DNA from 3 places in the Metabacillus sp. 22489 genome. Region 1 is predicted to be linked to each of the others. Evidence: a T-box and tRNA genes for the amino acid it is inferred to sense, from the RefSeq annotation. Region 1 holds a T-box; the other regions hold tRNA genes.

Region 1 (5,534 bases):
GCAAGAGCATCAAATACCATTGATTTTATGCCTCCTACTACCTTCCACCAATTAAAAATCACGTTAAGAAGTGTCTGGATTAATAAAAGACATGAACAGAATAATGTAACTGGCAAGAATCTTTTAAATGATTGTTTTGGCAGAAATAATAAGACAATTGCCCATAATCCAATTGCGTTCGCTATTCTAAAAAAGGTCGCCAACATGAGAACTACCTCCATTTTTTTCTTATTATGTTATATTCGTTTGTTTTTATTCAGAATAAGAATAGGAGGAGGATCGTTCAAAAGTTTAGCTACTATTAAGTTAGAAAAGAGAGATAGAAAAATTAGCAAACTCATGCTATACCCTAAAGTTCATAAGGTTTTTCGAAAATAATTTCAAAATAAGAAGCAGCACCATATCCAGAAGTACCGGGAGCGAATATTTGGACAAATTTCCATCCTTCTTTTGCATGATTGTGGATAATTTCATGATAATCTTCCTTTGGAGCTTTATTCCAATTACTAAGTTCAACTTTTACAAATTTATATTCGTACATGAATAAATACCTCCAGTTTAAGCAGTATCTATCGTAATATACGGATAATGGATGAAAAGGTTTCAAGAGCTTAGTGAGAATAGGCCTGAATGTAAAAGAACATGTCTTTCTTTGAAGCGTTTCTAAAAGTGAGACCTTTTGTAAGTTAAGCTCTTTTAAATTTGGTTATTGATTTTCGCTCATGCCTTCGTTTCACGGGATCCATGGTCGTATGTTAAAGAGCCGTTAACTAAATGTATATTAATCGTATGTTTTTTGTAACCTTCTGTTCATTTCTTCGACTAATTTAAAGAAATTGGAAAATTTTCGAAAAGGAGAAAGTTTCTATGAAAAAGACAATTAGTTTAAGTATTATCGTTTTATTATTTAGTTTTCTAGCTGCATGTCAATCTGTTGAAAAGGAAAATAAGACAAGCGCAACATTTACAGGAACAATAGAAGAAATTAATGGTCAAAGTGCGCTAGTTTTGATTGAAGAAGGTGAAATTCTTCATTCAGGTAATAGTGTAAATATAGACTTATCCGTTAATAGTAAGGATACGTTTCATGTTGGGGATAGAGTGAAAGTTAGTTATGATGGTGAAGTTCGAGAAAGTTTACCACTTAGTGTAAATGTTATTGATATAGAAATTGTGAGATAACATCTTTTAGCTAAAATAACTTGAAATAATATAGTCCTCTCGGAAATAGATATAACTATCGGAAGGGTGATATGTCCTCCCCAGATCAAATACATAGGATTCAAGAATTAACAACTGATATAGAAAATGGACAAATAAGTACTAGACGGTAATGTTTTGATGCTTTGAAAATAAACGATAATCTAAAATGTTAGGGGAGGGAGAGGAGATTGATTTAAATGTAGACGATTATTTCTTGTATATATAAAAATCGTTTGCTATAATCGTTTCATAGCTAACGATTTTGAAAATTTAATGAGGTGATTCTAATACATTCATTTAATGAGAATGGGGAACTACTTCCAGAAGAAATAGATACAATCAATCAATTAACGAAACTTCCAATTGATTCGCTACATCTTGATGCAATTTCAGTCGTAACCAATATATATCGGGTGGCACAAGGATTAAGAAACAAAATGGAGCAAGGAGTCTTATCTGAATATGGGTTATCGTGGACGGCATTCTCTATGCTATATGATTTGTGGATATGGGAATCGATTGAAACGAAAAAATTAGCAGAGTCAGCAGGTGTCTCAAAAGCAACTGTGAGCAATATAACAAAGACACTTGAACGAAAAGAGCTGTGCTATCGAAGGATTGACAACAGGGATAGAAGAATTACCTATGTTGCATTAACGGAAAAAGGCAAACAAGTGATGGAGACTCTTTATCCACAATTTCATAAAGGAGAAGTTGAGATTGTTTCAGGATTGTCAGAAGATGAACAAAAAAGTATCTCAAATTTGCTTAGAAAAGTGATTCGCAATAACCGTTTTTGAAAACGAACAATATCATATAAAAAAGCTGTGATGGGACAATTAGTAGTCGTTATCTCCCTGTTTATTAGAGAATCGATGGTTGGTGAAAATCGATACATAGATAACACGAAATACAATCCTAGAGCTTTCTTTGTGAAAGGAAAAGTAGCAAAGAACGGTTGAGCCGTTATTCGATAAGTGGAAGGATGATGTCCTTCAACAAGGGTGGTACCGCGTGTAAAAGTAAACCACGTCCCTTTTTTGGGATGTGGTTTTTTTATATTCCATTTTTTATAGGAGGAACGAGCAATGAGTCATTTAAAAGAACAATTAAATGAGGAGCAACGAGCAGAAGTAATGAGACAAATGGCTATTTATAGTCAAGGTGTACAAGAAATGATTCCAACAGAAGAGTTAGAAAACAAAATAGCCAAATCCATATTAGAGAATAAACCATTAAAAATAAAATTAGGCTTAGATCCATCTGCACCAGATGTACATCTTGGTCATACGGTTGTCCTTAATAAAATGAGGCAATTTCAAGAGAATGGTCATATTATCCAATTAATTATCGGTGATTTTACTGGGAAAATTGGGGATCCGACAGGGAAATCTATCGCTCGAAAACAATTAACTGATGAGGAGGTTAAGCATAATGCGAAAACATACTTCGAACAATTCGCTAAGGTTATAGATATGGATAAAGTCGAGCTGCATTATAATTCTAAATGGTTATCGAAGTTAAATTTTGAAGAGATCATTCAACTATCAGGGAAAATTACTGTAGCAAGACTATTAGAAAGAGATGATTTTGAAGAGAGAATTGCTTTCGGAAAGCCGATTTCCCTTCATGAATTCTTTTACCCTTTAATGCAAGGATATGATTCTGTCGTTTTAGAATGTGATATTGAACTTGGCGGAACAGATCAGCACTTTAATATTTTAATGGGAAGGCATTTTCAAGAAAAATTCGGAAAAGAAAAGCAGGTAGCTTTGCTCATGCCATTATTAGAAGGACTTGATGGTGTAGAGAAAATGTCAAAATCAAAGAAAAATTACATTGGGATTGACGAAAGCCCGCAGGAAATGTACGGAAAATCGATGTCTATACCAGATGAGTTAATGGATAAGTACTTTGAATTAATTACAGATTTTTCTCCTGAACAAATTCGAGATATTAAAGAGCAAATGAAAACAGGAGTTCTTCACCCTAGAGATGCAAAGATGTTACTAAGTAAGACAATTGTTCGAATGTACCATGGGATTGAAGAAGCAAATAAGGCTGAACAGCATTTTATTTCAGTTTTTCAAAAGGGAGATATCCCGAAAGAAATTCCAGTGATTAGCTGGCAAGGACAGAGGGAAATGTCAATCATTGACTTTCTCGTCGAGCTAAAATTATTTACCTCAAAAAGTGAAGCAAGAAGGATGATTGAGAATAGAGGCGTGAAATTAAACGGAAAGACGGTAGAGGATACAAAATTCCAGGTAAATATTATTGATGAGTTAATTGTTCAGGTTGGAAAACGAAAATTTGTAAAGATAAAGATTTAAAATAGTTCAGTAGTGATATTCGTTTATAGCGGAATGTTAGAAATAATGACGATAGGTAATCGCGAGCGTTAATTCAAAGAATTAACGCTCATTCTGTTGTGGAAAAATCATTACTTCAATGTGTAAAATGACTCTATTACCGTTTTTCCCTTATTTGTTCAACAAGGGAATTTTAAGAGATGAGAGAAAATGGTAAAATGAGACACATAACGATATAAGAGAGGGGATGCTTGATGAACATACCTAAACAATTTATTAAACCGTTCCCTTCATATGAAGAAGTATTTTATGATCAATTGGAACAGCATAAAAAACATTTTTTACCGATTTGTTCTATCAATTTAAAATGTATTGATCCAGAATGGGATGAATGGTTACATATTGTTTCCGCAAAGGAAATTCATGAAGGATGTGTTGGTGAACTGACACATCAGTTTCACACAAATTTTTCGAAAGAAGATATGCTAGGCTTTGATGTCATAGATGGAAAATATAAATTTGAAGCCGATTGGCGTTATTTTGACATTGAGCAGGAGCCTTCCGATCAATTAGAAGAAGCATATGTGCAAAATGAAAAAGATTATGAAATTCGCAAGGAGTATTATGAGCGTAATCTGAAAATTTATCCTTATTCTAGCTTTGGAAAAGAATTATCATCTGTTGAAGAATTAGAGCAAGAGTTTGCCAAAAAGCAAGCAAGTGGCTGGGGGTTAGATTATCCTAAGGTAAATGGCCTCTTAGACGATATTCGCTTTATGACTAAAGAGGGAAGAGTACTATTGGAAGATTGTGATCACGAAGAGGAGGCTTTTGACTATACGAATCTCTTATATGTACCAAAGGATGAAGATGGTCACCCGTTTACATATATCGGATTTGCTACTGGTTACTATTTTCAAGCTTATGGAGCGGATCGTATTTACTTGTTTTATAATAAAGACTTAAAAAAGGCGATCATTTGCTTTGAATATACATGAGCATTATCGTCATTTCCTATGAAATATAGTAGCTTGTCATTATATTTCACTTTCTATAGGTCTACTCACATATTAATCTTTCAAAAACAGCACCTCACATGTTTAAGGTTAGTAGAGGTCCTATTGTAATTAAGAAGGTATTTGAACAGCTATATAGAACTATTAGTCGATAATAGTGCTTTGTGTCTTTATTATTAAGGGAATAGAATGTTGGGCATAAGAAATTTCGCCTTTTGGCAAAGGGGTAAATAGGATGAAATGTTTAATTATTCAACCAAAGCTTGAAAATGGCATAGACCAGCTTGAAGCAGTCGTTAAAAAAAATCCAACAGTTGATATCGTTATTTTTCCTGAGGGATATTTAAATGAAAATGTTGAGCTAGCTTGTAAATTAGCTGCAAACTACAATATTGTCCTTATTGGAGGCTATAGAAGATTAAATGAACAACCGAAAGATAGGGTAATCGTTATTAATCGAAAGGGACAAGTGACATTAGATCGGATAAAATACAGTAAAACCACCTTTGTTAATGAGGAAGGTTTAAAAATTGGCCAAATTCTTTGTGATGAATTAATCGTTCAAGGAATGAACAGTCAAGAAGCGAGTGATATAGATTTAATTGTTCATCCAATTGGTGTGGGAATGTTTAGCATTGAACAGTTTGAGGAATGGGTGACAGAAGCAACGAACATTGCAATGACCTATCATACAATGGTCATTGGAACAAGCCATGCTGACGGTTCATTTGGAAATACCGGGGTATCTATCCCTATTGCGTATTGTATTGACCGAGACGGGTCCGCTATATTTATATCAAAAAATGATGTAAGAGCACGCATCCTTGATTACGAGTCAAAGGAAGTCGTATTTGCTAATAATTAGAACATTGGGTATTCAGAGCAATGACTAATTTTTAACTAATAGGGAAATGAGGGATGGAGTGTAAATGGAGATTAGACCATTACGAATTGAGGATGCTGAAACGTACAAAAACATTAGACTTGAAGCATTACGATTACA
Region 2 (5,534 bases), on a different contig from region 1:
AAATTAAAGGCGGAAGAGGCCAGTATGGCTTCTGGAGCTAGATATAAAGAGCGTTAAACTAAGTGAATGAATATTAAAAATCGTTATCTAGTTTTGAAGGAATATTTTCTTCAAAAAAGACTTGAAAAATTCTTCTAAGATAGTATAATAGTCTTTGTCACAATTGTCTGGTGGCGATAGCGAAGAGGTCACACCCGTTCCCATGCCGAACACGGAAGTTAAGCTCTTCAGCGCCGATGGTAGTTGGGGGACTCCCCCTGTGAGAGTAGGACGTTGCCAGGCTATTATATTATTCCGCAGTAGCTCAGTGGTAGAGCTATCGGCTGTTAACCGATCGGTCGTAGGTTCGAATCCTACCTGCGGAGCCATTTTGGAGAGCTGTCCGAGTGGCCGAAGGAGCACGATTGGAAATCGTGTAGGCGGCGAAAGCTGTCTCAAGGGTTCAAATCCCTTGCTCTCCGCCACTACTGATAAAACAAACTTTGGCCCGTTGGTCAAGCGGTTAAGACACCGCCCTTTCACGGCGGTAACACGGGTTCGAATCCCGTACGGGTCACCATATATGGAGGATTAGCTCAGCTGGGAGAGCATCTGCCTTACAAGCAGAGGGTCGGCGGTTCGATCCCGTCATCCTCCACCATTAAATGTTAAACATACTATTATCGCGGGGTGGAGCAGTCTGGTAGCTCGTCGGGCTCATAACCCGAAGGTCGCAGGTTCAAATCCTGTCCCCGCAACCAATTTAAGTTAATTAAATGGTCCGGTAGTTCAGTTGGTTAGAATGCCTGCCTGTCACGCAGGAGGTCGCGGGTTCGAGTCCCGTCCGGACCGCCATTCTAAATTTATTACTATTTATAAAATGTTAATTAAGTCTAGAGTAAAAGGGTTTCGATAAGCGAGAAGATCAAGGAAGCGAATGAATGAACACCGGAGCGTATTTGAATACGTGAGGATGTGAATGAATGAGCTGACGCAGAGATTCGAAGTTTAGCGGAAGCCGAAAACATTAAGGCTCGGTAGCTCAGTTGGTAGAGCAATGGACTGAAAATCCATGTGTCGGCGGTTCGATTCCGTCCCGAGCCACCTTTTGTTTGCCGGTGTAGCTCAATTGGTAGAGCAACTGACTTGTAATCAGTAGGTTGGGGGTTCAAGTCCTCTCGCCGGCACTGTTTCACCAATATGGAGGGGTAGCGAAGTGGCTAAACGCGGCGGACTGTAAATCCGCTCCTTCGGGTTCGGCAGTTCGAATCTGCCCCCCTCCACCATTTAATATAGGGGCATAGTTTAACGGTAGAATAGAGGTCTCCAAAACCTTTGGTGTGGGTTCGATTCCTACTGCCCCTGCCAATTAAATAATGGCGGCTGTGGCGAAGTGGTTAACGCATCGGATTGTGGTTCCGACATTCGTGGGTTCGATTCCCATCAGCCGCCCCATTAATCAGTGGGCTATAGCCAAGTGGTAAGGCAACGGACTTTGACTCCGTCATTCGTTGGTTCGAATCCAGCTAGCCCAGCCATTTTTTTATTACACATTTTTGATTCTCTTGCATAGGCTAGAGTATACAAATTTTATAATTGTCAGCGCGGAAGTAGTTCAGTGGTAGAACACCACCTTGCCAAGGTGGGGGTCGCGGGTTCGAATCCCGTCTTCCGCTCCAGTTTAAAATGGCGGCATAGCCAAGTGGTAAGGCAGAGGTCTGCAAAACCTTTATCACCGGTTCAAATCCGGTTGCCGCCTCCATTTAAACTAACCCTTGCCGGGGTGGCGGAACTGGCAGACGCACAGGACTTAAAATCCTGCGGTAGGTGACTACCGTACCGGTTCGATTCCGGTCCTCGGCACCATTTGAATTTTATTTTGCTTTGCCAGTGTGGCGGAATTGGCAGACGCGCACGACTCAAAATCGTGTTCCTTCGGGAGTGTCGGTTCGACCCCGACCACTGGTATTATGTAACGATTGTAAATGAGATTAATTCGACGTTTCTTACGTATTGTAAGGAGCGTTTTTTATTTATCTCCAATACTATCCTTCAATTTCTTAGCAATAAATTTAAATAAAGCGTGGGATAAAGTATGTGATTCTATCCCCATCCTAATGATAATAGTATTTCTAACAATATACAGTGGTAATCTAGATAATGTACCTAAACTATGAGCAAAACTGTCTTTATTGCTCTGTTTCCTTTGCATTTTTTATTTAGTAATAGTAAAGTTTATAATGTTCTAAATTAAAGTCTGATAAAAAGTCATTAAGCATGCTTTAAGTGTAAAAAAGCGGAACATTTTCACTTTTTAATATAGAGACGAAGGTTTGACCAGGTATTTGATGATGAAAGGATTTGAGTTTGAATATGAAAGATAATTTTTGGCGTGAATTACCACGACCTTTTTTTGTACTGGCACCAATGGAAGATGTGACAGATGTTGTTTTTCGCCATGTGGTGAGTGAAGCAGCTAGACCTGATGTGTTTTTTACTGAGTTTACAAACACGGAGAGTTATTGCCACCCAGATGGAAAACAAAGTGTGCGTGGACGTTTGACTTTTACCGAGGATGAACAGCCAATTGTTGCACATATATGGGGGGATAAGCCAGAGTATTTTCGGCAAATGAGTATTGGGATGGCGGAGCTTGGATTTAAGGGTATCGATATCAATATGGGCTGTCCTGTAGCTAATGTGGCGTCTAAAGGTAAGGGAAGTGGCCTTATCCTTCGTCCAGAGGTTGCCGCTGAAATTGTACAAGCTGCAAAAGCAGGGGGCTTACCTGTAAGTGTGAAGACTCGACTTGGTTACACATATGTAGACGAGTGGAAGGATTGGTTAACACATATTTTGAAACAGGATATCGCTAATCTTTCAATCCATCTACGGACTAGAAAAGAAATGAGCCAAGTAGATGCTCATTGGGAGTTGATTCCGGAGATTAAGAAACTACGTGACGAGATTGCGCCAGATACACTGTTAACAATCAATGGGGATATTCTTGACCGTCAAACTGGCTTGAAGCTCGCTGAACAGTATGGTGTTGATGGAGTTATGATTGGCCGTGGAATATTTAAAAATCCATTTGCCTTTGAAAAAGAGCCAAGAGAGCATACTAGTCAGGAATTGCTTGATTTGTTAAGATTGCACCTTGACCTCCATGATAAATATTCAACTGAATTAGAACCACGTCGATTTAAACCTCTTCATCGCTTTTTTAAGATTTACGTCAAAGGGTTTCGTGGAGCAAGTGAATTAAGAAATCAATTGATGAACACAAAATCAACGGATGAAGTACGTGAATTGCTTGATACTTTTGATTATCATGTTGAGGATACGGAACAGTAAAAATGTGACCCAAAAGTAGCTGTTCTTCACATGATAACAAATATAATGTAGTATCCTTCCTATCAATAGACTATAATGCCCAGGATTTAAAGTAAACTTAAATAATGTTTAAATCAAAAACCCGGTTAAATTTCACTTTTTGTGGAACTTCACCGGGTTTTATTCATTAAAAAAGTTTAGCACCTGAAAAAAGAATAAAATCATACTATATAGTTCAGATTAAAGGGAAAAATCATCTTTAATTAGATTTGCATGGTTTGGCAGCCGATTTAAATAATGAATAAGGAGGAGTTTTCATGAAGAAGTTAATCATCATGTTTATACTTTTAATGATGTTCATTCCAACTGCCTGTTCAGATAATGATAATCGGACAAATGAAGAAAAGGATACTACTCAAGAAAAGAAAGAAGGTACTGAACAACAGAACGTAGATGTCGATAAAGGTCTTTTAAATGTAGAAATAACGGTACCAGCTACCATATTTGAGGGAGAAGATATTGATACTGTTATTTCAAATGCTAAAAAAGAGGGTGTAAAAGAGGTTGTAAAGAATGATGATGGCTCTCTCACATATAAAATGTCCAAAGAAAAGCATAAAGAAATGGTAGGAGAATTAGAAGCTGAGATAAATAAAACAATCCAAGAAACAAAGAAAAGTGGAGAATATAAATCAATTAAAGATATTACCCATAATGATACATTTTCTGAATTTATAGTTGTTGTAGACAGAGATGCTTATGAAAACAGTTTGGACGGTGTTGCAATACTTGGCCTAGGGATGTCAGGAGTCATGTATCAGACATTTAATGGCGGTGAGCCAAATAGCAACAAAGTGACCATTACTATAAAGGACCAAACTACTGAAGAAGTTTTTGATGAAATCATTTATCCAGATGCTTTAGAACATGATAACGAAAAATAAATGCTGTAAGAAAATATAATAAGGACATTTTGTTTAGTTTAGGTTGATTTCTACTACAGAGTACTCTCTTTTGTAACATAAAATAAAGCCGTGTATAAACCTATGAATAACATGCATACATTGAAATTAATTTTACTTATGATTATATTTATTAACACATAAGTCTAAAACGTGGATGTTCGTGTTGGGGAGAGTAAAAATTACTTCACCCCAACATTTGACGTTGAACCGAAACAATAAATTAGACATTAGCTACTTGCTATAATAATACTTCTTTCCTAACAAATATTACCTAAAAATATTCTTTTAATCTATTAAATATCAAATTGACAAGTAGAAATCACCTATGCTAGACTTGTGATTGAGGATTGTTACCGCTTTATTGTGGGCTATACCTATTTTTTGTTGTAGATGATGAATTTATAAAGAATAGGGACTATCTATGAATGTATATAAAGTAATTAATAATAATATCGTATTGTCTAGGAATCAAGATAATCAGGAAATTGTCGTTATGGGTAAGGGGCTCGGCTTTAAGAAAAAGGTCGGCGATGTAATTGATGAAACTCGAATTGAGAACATTTATCTCAGTTCAAAAGAGTGGAATGTCAATAAATTAACCCAAATGCTTTCTTCGATCCCGATGGAACACATTCAGGTAGCCAATGAAATCATTAGCTTTGCGAAAGTTTCACTTGGTAAGAAACTAAGTGAAAATATCTTCTTAACATTGACCGACCATATTAGTTATGCGATTGAGCGCTATCAGAATGGCATGGAAATTAAGAATGCCCTTCTATGGGAAATCAAGAGGTTTTATAATCATGAGTTCTTGATTGGAAAAGAAGCGTTATCAATTGTTAGAAACCGACTTGGGGTTGAGTTACCAGAAGATGAAGCTGGTTTTATTGCTTTGCATATCGTAAATGCTGAGCTTGATATGGGACAAGTAAGCCGAGTTTCTGAAATAGCAAAGGTTATCCAAAATATCCTTAGTATTATAAAATATCACTTCAAAATTGAATTGGACGAGTATTCGCTAAATTATGAACGATTTATCACACACTTGAAATTTTTCTTTCAACGATTGTTTAGTGGTGTTAAATTGGATGATGCTGGGACGTCAAGTTTCATTTTCATGTTAAAGGAAAAGTATACAAACGAGTACGCCTGTGCATTGAAAATTAGGGAGTATATTAAAAAGGAATTTGGAAGAGACCTAGAGGAAGATGAGCTAATCTACCTGACGATTCATATAAAAAGAATAACGAGTGATTA
Region 3 (5,534 bases), on a different contig from region 1:
TCTCTTGCTCATCTGAAAGTTTAAAACCATCTGGTCCAAAGTATTTTATTCCATTATCCTGAACTGGATTATGGGAAGCTGATATCATAACACCAGCTTGAGCTCCTAGTGCCTTCGTTAAATATGCAACACCTGGTGTTGAAATAACGCCTAAACGCATAACTTCAGCGCCAATAGATAGCAAACCAGCTACAAGAGCTCCTTCTAACATATGCCCTGAAATACGAGTGTCACGACCGATTATCACCTTTGGTCTTTCTGTATCTTTCGTTAAAACATATCCACCAAATCGGCCAATTTTAAATGCTAATTCCGGTGTTAGTTCACTATTCGCAACTCCGCGTACACCATCTGTTCCAAAATACTTTCCCATTGGTTTCGCTCCTTTATTCCACGCCTTGTGAGGCTGAAGATATTTTCACTTTTACTTTTTTCTTTTGTAATGACCACGTGATGTTTTGCGGACCATTTACCTTCACTTCCACTTCATGCTCTCCATCACTTAGGTCTGTTAGATCGACATATAGCTCTACATCAGATTCTTTTATATCCTTTATAACATTAGGTGCTCCTAGTATTGTTACATCCATTTCACCAGTTTCTGGGTCAAGAAATTCTACTGTCTTTCCATCTGTTAAGCTAACCGCATTAATCGGCTGATCTGAAAACACCTTTTCTTCCTGTTCATCTACATTAATTTCTAATTTTACCTTTTCGGGTGTCACTTTCGTTACTCCCTCTGGTAATGGCACATCTACCTCTAAAACAGTATCCTTTGTTATCTTGCTTAAATCGACAGTTATGCCATCAATGAATTCAAGCTTATTGATAACATCCTCTGGACCAAAAACAGTAATTTCCTTAGTTTCAGATTCGATACTTGATATGCTCAAGCCTTCCTTCAACTCGCCCTCCCTAATAATTTTAAACGGTAAATCTCTGCTCGGGCTTTTAATCGGAACTGTAACATCAACAACGGATGGCTCCACTTCAACAGGTATTACTTCTCCTTCTCTATCATAAACAGTTATCGTTGACTCTCGATTAATCGTTTCATTTCCACCTTGAAGGTCCACTTTAGCTTTAACACTTGAGATTTCCTCAATAATATCCTCTGATGCGGTTATTTGAATACTTTTTGGACTTACTATCGGCTTATCTGACAGGTAGCCTTCTTCTAATTGATTTTCATTTAAAAGATCTACCCCTACTTCAAAGTCCTTTGTAACCTTTTCCTCTATTGTAACTGTGATTACCGAAGGCTTAATGCTAACCTTTAAATCATCAGCAATATCCTTATATTGAAGCCTTACTTGGTGTGTACCAATCGATAGATTTGATAAATCGGCATATACCTCGAAATCTCTTAGCTGTCTTGCCTTTGTTATAGAAGCTGTTGCTCCCTGTAAATTAACTTCAACTGACTCTGGTATTCCCGTTACAACTAGGTTTTCTTGATCAAAGTATGGGATGACAGGTACATCTGTGACAGTAGTCTCATCTGAAAATACGGTCGTCGATGCCCCAGCATTTGATGCACCTTGTTTATCTTCTGAGTTAGATTCTATGTTAACAGAAGCATATAACATCAATGCCAAAAATAGCGCTATGATTCTCATTACCCAACGATTATCAAATAGCTTATCCATTTTTCTTTCCCCTCCATTGCCAACGGTTTGAGGAAACAGTTTTTGTTGTTGAAACTAACTCTCTTTCTAATATTTCCCTTAAATTTTCCTGTGATAAATTGCGGTGAAGCTCACCATTTCTAGCTACAGATACATTTCCTGTCTCTTCAGAAACAATGATTGTAAGACTATCCGTTACCTCACTTATTCCTAACGCAGCTCGATGTCTTGTACCAAGTTCCTTCGAGATAAATGGACTCTCAGAAAGAGGTAAATAACATGCCGCTGCAGCAATTTGATTTTTTTGAATAATCACAGCACCGTCATGTAGCGGTGTATTAGGAATAAAAATATTTATTAGCAACTCTGAGGAAATCAATGAATTTAATGGAATCCCCGTCTCGATATAGTCACCCATTCCTGTCTCTTTCTCAATTGTCATCAAAGCACCGATTCGTCGCTTTGCCATGTAATCTGTTGCTTTCACGATTGCTTCTACAGTAACTTCTAAACTGTCTTCTCCAGGTAAACCACCTCGAGAAAATAATCGCCCTCTACCTAGCTGTTCTAACGCTCTGCGCAGCTCTGGTTGGAAAATGATAATAATGGCTAGAAATCCCCATGTTAGTGCTTGGTCCATCAACCATTGTAATGTTTTTAACCCCAAGTAATGACTTAACATGCGGACTACGATTATTACTGTAATTCCTTTTAATAGCTGTACAGCCTTAGTTCCCCTTGCAACCATAATTAATTTATAAATAACATACCATACAAGGAGAATATCAACAGCTATGCCGAGGTAATGTAATACTGGTATGTCCTCATATCCCATTCACTCGTCCTCCATGAGTTTCACTCTTTATATGTAGAAAAAGCACAATCAAAATAAGGATATTAGATAGCAAATAGCTTTATTATCTAATGAATTATTTCTTCCTGTACTATATTTTAAATTACATGCATCTTATTATATCATTAGTAAAATAAAAAAGTAAAAAAGGCCACCAAATGATGACCTGGATTTTTAGCTAAAAACATTTATGACATCTTTAGAAATTGATTTTATATGGTACCATAACCACTCAAACATCTCATCAACTTCCTCAATATCCCCTGTCACTTGCCCTGCTGAGGCTAAATATTTTTCTCCGTTTATAACTGTTACGTCTCCTTCAATTTTCCCCTCGATCAAGAGAGTTCCATTTTTAACAGTTACATCTCCCTTAACAACCTCTCCTTCAGGGACAGTCACTTTGCTATTCTCTACCACAAGATTAGATTGTTTTGAAACACTAAAGTGTTTATCTTCGTTCCATGCTGAAAACAAACTACCAGTCATCAGAAGGACAAACAATGAAGCTGCTGCCAATAATGGATGACCCTTTAACCAGCGATTCCAAGAAACTCTTTTCTTCTCTTTAGGAAGTTTGTTCATTACAGCCTGTGTAAAATCCATCGGAGCTTCAATATGGGATGTACTTTGAACAAGGGCAACAGCCTTTTCAAGCTCATGGAAATGTTGTGAGCAATCTTTACAAGTGTGTAAATGTTCTTTTAGCTTCTCTTCCTCTACACTAGTTAGCTCTTGATCCATGTATCTATGCAAAAGCTGAACATTTTCTGAAGAACAGCTCATATATCTCACCTCATTATAAATGCCTTAATTGCTTCCTTAATGCTTCTCGTCCTCTATGAATCCTCGTTTTCACTGTCCCTACTGGAATATCTAATATATCGCTAATCTCCTTAAGTGGAAGCTCATCAATATATTTAAGGACGATAACAGTACGATATTTATCAGGAAGCTTTAAGATTTCATTTTGTATCGTATTTTGAAGCTCCATTGTTTCAAGTTCATCTTCTGGTAAAACTACATCTGCTGCAACTTGCGAATACATTGTTAAGCCATCAGTACCAGACACTTCTGCATCTAAATAATAATCAGGCTTCTTTTTTCGTATTCTGTCAATTGAAAGGTTTGTTGCAATTCTGTATAACCAAGTAGAAAACTTTTTATTCATATCATAAGTATGAATATTAACATATGCACGAATAAAAGCCTCCTGAGCAATGTCCTCTGCCTCATGTGCATTACCAAGCATCCGATAGCATAATTGGTAGATTTTATCTTTATAAAGATCTACAATTTCAGCAAATGCATTCTGGTCGCCTTTTCTTACCTGTTTAATTCGTTTCTTTACTAACGTTTCCATTTTCCATACCTCCGCACTCTGCGGGTCTCTTTATATACGTTTAGAAATTCATTTGGTTTCAATATTTTTTTATTTTTTTCAATCTGTTTTAGTACAGTTTATATTAAACAAAGAAATGTTCATTTCCCAATTTGTTTTAAAATGTCTTTTATTAAAAAATATCGAATAGTTCCATTTTAGCAAATTTTGGTGTATATAGGGAACCTTTTTATGATAACTAAACATTATAAAGAGAAAAATGATCGGAAGAAAATTACTAAGTCAAAACACCAGAACATTATTGGTAGACATAGTATATGAAAGAATACTTATTCATTTGCATTTCATCAAAATATTTAAAGACAAATAAAAAAACCATAAACTATCATTATGGTTTGAATGTCATGTTGTAATTAAATTTAATTATGGTGGAGCCTAGCGGGATCGAACCGCTGACCTCCTGCGTGCAAAGCAGGCGCTCTCCCAGCTGAGCTAAGGCCCCGATATTAAGAAGTAGTTTTTGGAGCGGAAGACGGGATTCGAACCCGCGACCCCCACCTTGGCAAGGTGGTGTTCTACCACTGAACTACTTCCGCAAAAATGAGCCATGAAGGACTCGAACCTTCGACCCTCTGATTAAAAGTCAGATGCTCTACCAACTGAGCTAATGGCTCTAAAAATGGCTGGGCTAGCTGGATTCGAACCAACGAATGACGGAGTCAAAGTCCGTTGCCTTACCACTTGGCTATAGCCCATTAATATCTCTTTTGAAAATGTCAATTATTAACTAGTTATGTAAAACTTATTATAAACACATTTATAAATATTATTCATAACTGTCTTTAAACAAAATCAAAGACAAACAATTTACAAAATGGCTCCCATTTTCTCGTCGTTTATCTAATTATGAATATTTAAATGGTGGAGGGGGGCAGATTCGAACTGCCGAACCCGAAGGAGCGGATTTACAGTCCGCCGCGTTTAGCCACTTCGCTACCCCTCCATGGATGAAACAGTGCCGGCGAGAGGACTTGAACCCCCAACCTACTGATTACAAGTCAGTTGCTCTACCAATTGAGCTACACCGGCATATTAAGTAAAAAGGACAATATAGTATTCATTTCAAACCAGTCACCCAAATCTCAGTAGGGTTAATCAAGCAGCAGCTCGATTTGTGTGCTGAAGCACAGCTACGAAGCTTATTCGATCGTGCTCTACCAATTGAGCTACACCGGCATTTTAAGTATATAAAGTTATTTATTTCTCAACAAATATATATGGTGGAGGATGACGGGATCGAACCGCCGACCCTCTGCTTGTAAGGCAGATGCTCTCCCACCTGAGCTAATCCTCCATAGTAGAATTATAATATTCAAATGTTATAAAATGGTGACCCGTACGGGATTCGAACCCGTGTTACCGCCGTGAAAGGGCGGTGTCTTAACCGCTTGACCAACGGGCCAATTACTTTTTTCTCTAAGCTTCCAACCGGGCTCGAACCGGTGACCTCTTCCTTACCATGGAAGTGCTCTACCAACTGAGCTATGGAAGCAATGGCTCCGCAGGTAGGATTCGAACCTACGACCGATCGGTTAACAGCCGATAGCTCTACCACTGAGCTACTGCGGAATAATGCAATTACCTGGCAACGTCCTACTCTCACAGGGGGAGTCCCCCAACTACCATCGGCGCTGAAGAGCTTAACTTCCGT

Evidence for each region. The T-box of region 1 lies ahead of tyrS (tyrosine--tRNA ligase). A T-box ahead of a tRNA ligase gene usually reads a tRNA of that ligase, here a tRNA-Tyr.
Region 2: it encodes a tRNA-Tyr, which carries the amino acid that the T-box ahead of tyrS (tyrosine--tRNA ligase) is inferred to sense. The anticodon was not compared.
Region 3: it encodes a tRNA-Tyr, which carries the amino acid that the T-box ahead of tyrS (tyrosine--tRNA ligase) is inferred to sense. The anticodon was not compared.

The regions. Positions count from the first base shown of each region.
Region 1 covers NZ_JBQENT010000013.1:81,034-86,567, reverse strand. The annotation lists gene ACTJJ9_RS10240 (hypothetical protein) at 1-206, opposite strand, end outside; gene ACTJJ9_RS10235 (DUF4177 domain-containing protein) at 350-541, opposite strand; gene ACTJJ9_RS10230 (DUF3221 domain-containing protein) at 868-1,182, shown strand; gene ACTJJ9_RS10225 (MarR family transcriptional regulator) at 1,491-2,003, shown strand; T-box leader at 2,022-2,243, shown strand; gene tyrS (tyrosine--tRNA ligase) at 2,292-3,536, shown strand; gene ACTJJ9_RS10215 (siderophore biosynthesis protein) at 3,770-4,513, shown strand; gene ACTJJ9_RS10210 (hypothetical protein) at 4,767-5,396, shown strand; gene ACTJJ9_RS10205 (GNAT family N-acetyltransferase) at 5,461-5,534, shown strand, end outside.
Region 2 covers NZ_JBQENT010000016.1:91,810-97,343, reverse strand. The annotation lists partial or broken rRNA gene ACTJJ9_RS11825 (23S ribosomal RNA) at 1-1, shown strand, start outside; rRNA gene rrf (5S ribosomal RNA) at 167-282, shown strand; tRNA gene ACTJJ9_RS11815 (tRNA-Asn) at 294-368, shown strand; tRNA gene ACTJJ9_RS11810 (tRNA-Ser) at 373-464, shown strand; tRNA gene ACTJJ9_RS11805 (tRNA-Glu) at 485-559, shown strand; tRNA gene ACTJJ9_RS11800 (tRNA-Val) at 565-640, shown strand; tRNA gene ACTJJ9_RS11795 (tRNA-Met) at 664-740, shown strand; tRNA gene ACTJJ9_RS11790 (tRNA-Asp) at 758-834, shown strand; tRNA gene ACTJJ9_RS11785 (tRNA-Phe) at 1,011-1,083, shown strand; tRNA gene ACTJJ9_RS11780 (tRNA-Thr) at 1,094-1,166, shown strand; tRNA gene ACTJJ9_RS11775 (tRNA-Tyr) at 1,182-1,265, shown strand; tRNA gene ACTJJ9_RS11770 (tRNA-Trp) at 1,274-1,347, shown strand; tRNA gene ACTJJ9_RS11765 (tRNA-His) at 1,359-1,434, shown strand; tRNA gene ACTJJ9_RS11760 (tRNA-Gln) at 1,443-1,517, shown strand; tRNA gene ACTJJ9_RS11755 (tRNA-Gly) at 1,584-1,658, shown strand; tRNA gene ACTJJ9_RS11750 (tRNA-Cys) at 1,668-1,741, shown strand; tRNA gene ACTJJ9_RS11745 (tRNA-Leu) at 1,757-1,845, shown strand; tRNA gene ACTJJ9_RS11740 (tRNA-Leu) at 1,866-1,947, shown strand; gene ACTJJ9_RS11735 (tRNA dihydrouridine synthase) at 2,353-3,333, shown strand; gene ACTJJ9_RS11730 (hypothetical protein) at 3,630-4,256, shown strand; gene licT (BglG family transcription antiterminator LicT) at 4,699-5,534, shown strand, end outside.
Region 3 covers NZ_JBQENT010000073.1:9,515-15,048, forward strand. The annotation lists gene glmM (phosphoglucosamine mutase) at 1-373, opposite strand, end outside; gene ACTJJ9_RS25040 (CdaR family protein) at 387-1,649, opposite strand; gene cdaA (diadenylate cyclase CdaA) at 1,642-2,463, opposite strand; gene rsiW (anti-sigma-W factor RsiW) at 2,656-3,267, opposite strand; gene sigW (RNA polymerase sigma factor SigW) at 3,281-3,844, opposite strand; tRNA gene ACTJJ9_RS25060 (tRNA-Ala) at 4,250-4,325, opposite strand; tRNA gene ACTJJ9_RS25065 (tRNA-Gly) at 4,345-4,419, opposite strand; tRNA gene ACTJJ9_RS25070 (tRNA-Lys) at 4,425-4,497, opposite strand; tRNA gene ACTJJ9_RS25075 (tRNA-Gln) at 4,504-4,578, opposite strand; tRNA gene ACTJJ9_RS25080 (tRNA-Tyr) at 4,743-4,826, opposite strand; tRNA gene ACTJJ9_RS25085 (tRNA-Thr) at 4,840-4,912, opposite strand; tRNA gene ACTJJ9_RS25090 (tRNA-Val) at 5,102-5,177, opposite strand; tRNA gene ACTJJ9_RS25095 (tRNA-Glu) at 5,211-5,285, opposite strand; tRNA gene ACTJJ9_RS25100 (tRNA-Thr) at 5,303-5,375, opposite strand; tRNA gene ACTJJ9_RS25105 (tRNA-Asn) at 5,378-5,452, opposite strand; rRNA gene rrf (5S ribosomal RNA) at 5,464-5,534, opposite strand, start outside.